One region of the Streptococcus sp. Marseille-Q8145 genome, then DNA from elsewhere that is predicted to be linked to it. Evidence: a T-box and tRNA genes for the amino acid it is inferred to sense, from the RefSeq annotation. Region 1 holds a T-box; the other holds one or more tRNA genes.
The links. A T-box is a leader RNA that pairs with one kind of tRNA and senses whether it is charged. The one in region 1 lies ahead of ileS (isoleucine--tRNA ligase), so its partner is inferred to be a tRNA-Ile.

Region 1 (2,240 bases):
TTCGTACGCCAGTCAAATGGATATGAGTGAGAGATTTCTTCTTGGGCAAGAAGGAGGTTACCAAGTTTTTCGATAACAGTTGGAACCACCTTGTCATAGAATTGACCCGCAAAATCAGGACCAGCATTTTCCATCATAATACCGCGTTCGTTAACTGTTACAGCAACTTCAAGGCCGTTGGCAACACCGACATTGTAGTCATCCTCACCAAAACCAGGGGCTGTATGGACAATACCAGTACCAGAGTCAGTCGTAACGTGGTCACCAAGGATCACCAACTCATCTACAGCTGTATCCCATGGGTGGACTGTCACAATGTGGTTCAATTCTTGACCACGGTAGGTCGCCAAGACTTGAACATCCGCCCAACCAAATTTCTCAGAAAGACTATTCAATAATTCTGAAGCAACTACAAACTTACGAGATTCACCAGCTGGTTGTACCAATACATAATCAATATCTGCTCCAACTGTCAAACCACGAGATGCTGTGATGGTAAAAGGAGTTGTTGTCCATACAACGATATAGGTATCCGTATCTAGCACACCTTTCCCATCTTTAACTGGATTGGCATAGTAAAGGGAAGTTGAAAGCAAGTCATGGTATTCAATTTCCGCTTCAGCCAGGGCTGACTCAGATGACCATGACCAGTAAACTGGCTTGGCACCACGATAGATATAGCCTTTCTTAGCCATTTCACCAAAGACACGGATTTGAGCTGCTTCATAGTCTGGAGTCAAGGTCACATAAGGGTTTTCCCAGTCACCAGAAACACCCAAGCGTTTAAAGTCTTCTCGCTGTTTGTCAACTTGAGAGAGAGCATACTCACGGCAAAGTTTCAAGTACTCAACCAAGTCCATTTCTTTGCGTTTAACACCCTGTTTTGCCAAAACTTGCTCGATTGGGAGACCATGAGTATCCCAACCTGGGATGTAAGGCGCATAAAATCCTGACATCGATTTTGAACGAACAATAATATCTTTAGAAATCTTGTTCATAGCGTGTCCAACGTGGATATTTCCGTTTGCATATGGAGGTCCATCATGCAAGGTGAAATGCGGTTTTCCTTGGTTCAATTCTTGACGACGTTGGTAAAGTTTAGCTTCTTCCCATTCTTTTTGCCAAACTGGTTCTTTGGTTGGAAGGCCAGCACGCATTGGAAATGCAGTTTTCCCAAGATTCAGGGTATCTTTGAGTTTCATTATATCTCCTTTATTATATAGACAAATTAAAAACCACGAATCGTTAAAAAGGACGAAAATCGTGGTACCACCTTTGTTTAGACAGGAAAAATCCTATCCCTCTTAGCCTGTAACGTAGGCGGACGTCGTTTCTTACTCGATTCAGAAACGATGAAGCAGAATGATAAACCAAACAAAAGGGATTACAGGTCTCTCACCACCACCTGCTCGCTGAAAATATTCTGTCTGATTTGTGTTTCTGCACTTATTATAAAAGATCTACTGGAACTTTAGAATCTTCATCCAAATCTGAAAGTTCTCCAGATTCTAAAATTTCTTTCTGTTGTGCTTGGATCAGCTCTTCATCTATAGTCTGAAGAGTCTGTGTTTCTGCCAAATCTCGATTTGCTTGCTCAATTCGTTCTTGCAATTCAGCTAATTCTTCAGGTGAGAATTGGCGCGTAACATCTACTTCTTCCTCTAGCTCGACTTTTTCTCCAATCGCTTCTTCAACCACTTCTTTAAAGGCTTCATCACTGGTTTGGAGATAGGCAGCAGTTGGGCGAAGGATATCTTCCCAATCTGGAGAGTCAACAATACTTAGTTGACTTTCAATTGTCGATTTGAGACGCTGATGGAAGACACGCGTTTTATTTTTCAATTCTTCTGTCTCAACAGCTACTCTTTTGGCGTTATCTGTAGCCTGACGAAGAATATCATTTGCCTTATACTTGGCTCTATCTAATAAACGTTGCGCATCTTGCTCTGCTTGCTGCACAATATTTCCTGAACGTTCTTGTGCTGCCTGCTTGACCCGCTCTGCTGTATCTTGTGCAATCAAAACAGATTGGCTGAGCGAGTCTTTCATTTCATCAAAATAAATTAGACGTTCTTCAAGATTACGGATTTTTGCTTCTTTCTCACGATTCTCACGGATTAATTCCTCATAATCATTGACAATGATATCAAGAAATTCTTCAACTTCATCAATATCGTACCCTCTAAATCTGGTTGAAAAACCTTTATCTCTAATATCTAATGATGTTAGTGCCATGTTCC
Region 2 (2,240 bases), on a different contig from region 1:
TATCGTGATATAGAGCACCCTTAGCTCAACTGGATAGAGTACCTGACTACGAATCAGGCGGTTAGAGGTTCGACTCCTCTAGGGTGCATGAAGGGAAACGAGGTCATATGACTCCGTTTTTACTTATGATCGGGAAGTAGCTCAGCTTGGTAGAGTACTTGGTTTGGGACCAAGGTGTCGCAGGTTCGAATCCTGTCTTCCCGATATCTGGCGGTGTAGCTCAGCTGGCTAGAGCGTCCGGTTCATACCCGGGAGGTCGGGGGTTCGATCCCCTTCGCCGCTATAACGATCTTGTTGGACCTTTAGCTCAGCTGGTTAGAGCTCTCGGCTCATAACCGAGTGGTCGTAGGTTCAAGTCCTACAAGGTCCATAATGAATATCTTGGAGGATTACCCAAGTCCGGCTGAAGGGAACGGTCTTGAAAACCGTCAGGCGTGTAAAAGCGTGCGTGGGTTCGAATCCCACATCCTCCTTAGATTAGAATATCGCGGGATGGAGCAGCTAGGTAGCTCGTCGGGCTCATAACCCGAAGGTCGTAGGTTCAAATCCTGCTCCCGCAATTTGGCTCGGTAGCTCAGTTGGTAGAGCAATGGATTGAAGCTCCATGTGTCGGCGGTTCGATTCCGTCTCGCGCCATACCATTATCTAAGATGCGGGTGTAGTTTAGTGGTAAAACTACAGCCTTCCAAGCTGTTGTCGCGAGTTCGATTCTCGTCACCCGCTTTGAACAGAAGTTCATACCAAGTTTTTATAACTTGGGCGCGTAGCTCAGGTGGTTAGAGCGCACGCCTGATAAGCGTGAGGTCGGTGGTTCGAGTCCACTCGTGCCCATTAAGTATATTGGAGAATTACTCAAGAGGCTGAAGAGGACGGTTTGCTAAATCGTTAGGTCGGGTAACTGGCGCGGGGGTTCGAATCCCCCATTCTCCGTAAATAAGGGAGTTTAGCATTTGCTATCTCCTTTTCTTGTTTTATAATGTTTTTATTTTGTAGAATTGTTTTTATTGTTTATTTGAACTTGCTTTGTTGACTTGTTATAGTCTGTTCTGGATTTATATAAGTGTAGGGATTTATTGGTTGCGGAGATTGGAATGAATAAATTAAAGATGTCTAAATTTTTGATTTCTATTTTGCTATTGGGAGTTGTTATGATAAGCTTGATGCTTTCCCCTCTTTCACCATGGATTGTTTCTGTGACTGGTGATTTTTTGTCCAGTGTTGATCGGGTAGTTGCTATTCCTTTTAACTATTTTGCTAAGGAAAAGAAAAAGGTTGTTCAGTTAATAGAGACCTATCAAGAAAATGAGACCCTAAAAGGAACAATTTACAATCTTGAAGAGAAGGCAAATAATTCTGATGCCTTAAAATTGGAGAATGAACAGTTGCGTTCCCTATTAGAACTACGAAATAATGATCAAAGTGCTGTCAAGATTGCGGCAGAAGTTATTTCTCGCTCTCCATCTACTTGGAAGAATGAATTAACTCTTGATAAGGGACAGTCAAGCGATGTGACAACCTCTATGCTGGCGATTTCTAACGGCGGTTTAATTGGGGCAGTTAGTAGTGTGTCCGACTCTTCAAGTATTGTTAGTCTGCTTACAAATGAAAAGAATGATAGTTCTATTGCCATTAAAATTCAGACAAAGACTGGCTTTGCCTATGGCATCATTGTTGGTTTTGACACTGAAAAGTCAGCTTTTATCGTCAGCCAGCTAAATACGCTGGACGGAATTGAAGAAGGAGCAACTGTAACGACAAGTGGTCTCGGCTCTTATAATGCTGAGAATGTCTTGGTTGGTCAAGTTTTATCAATGTCAGCTGGTAAGGACCAATTAAACAAAGAAGTTTTGGTGAAGCCTGCTGCGGATTTGTCTGATATTCAAGCGGTTCTGTTGGTGAGAAATTAGTATGAAAATTCTAAGAGGAACTTTTTTTACAACTTTGTTTTTATTTCTGTTCTTCTTCATTGATGGTCAATTATCAAGAAGTCTTGTAGATCTATTTGCTGAGAAGTGGCATCCAGCAAGTCATATTTTATTGTTTTTTACGGTTTTCTTGTTTTTAAACTTTTCAAAGGAATATATTTTTTTCCTTTTCTTTACTCTAGGTCTTTTTTACGATGTTTATTATCTACATGTGATTGGGCTTTTCACCTTCATCTTGCCTCTACTGACAGTTGTCATTTATCATTTTCTTTCTGTATTTTTGCTAAATCGCTGGACACGCGTTTTGGCCATTAT

Region 2: it has a tRNA-Ile gene. The T-box ahead of ileS (isoleucine--tRNA ligase) is inferred to sense a tRNA for this amino acid. The anticodon was not compared.

The regions. Positions count from the first base shown of each region.
Region 1 covers NZ_CBCOPQ010000001.1:452,739-454,978, forward strand. Annotated here, with positions in the region: gene ileS (isoleucine--tRNA ligase) at 1-1,202, opposite strand, end outside; T-box leader at 1,248-1,450, opposite strand; gene ACWPVL_RS02250 (DivIVA domain-containing protein) at 1,450-2,235, opposite strand.
Region 2 covers NZ_CBCOPQ010000002.1:197,150-199,389, forward strand. Annotated here, with positions in the region: tRNA gene ACWPVL_RS04305 (tRNA-Arg) at 15-88, shown strand; tRNA gene ACWPVL_RS04310 (tRNA-Pro) at 131-204, shown strand; tRNA gene ACWPVL_RS04315 (tRNA-Met) at 210-283, shown strand; tRNA gene ACWPVL_RS04320 (tRNA-Ile) at 297-370, shown strand; tRNA gene ACWPVL_RS04325 (tRNA-Ser) at 384-473, shown strand; tRNA gene ACWPVL_RS04330 (tRNA-Met) at 487-560, shown strand; tRNA gene ACWPVL_RS04335 (tRNA-Phe) at 564-636, shown strand; tRNA gene ACWPVL_RS04340 (tRNA-Gly) at 653-723, shown strand; tRNA gene ACWPVL_RS04345 (tRNA-Ile) at 758-831, shown strand; tRNA gene ACWPVL_RS04350 (tRNA-Ser) at 843-930, shown strand; gene mreC (rod shape-determining protein MreC) at 1,092-1,907, shown strand; gene mreD (rod shape-determining protein MreD) at 1,909-2,240, shown strand, end outside.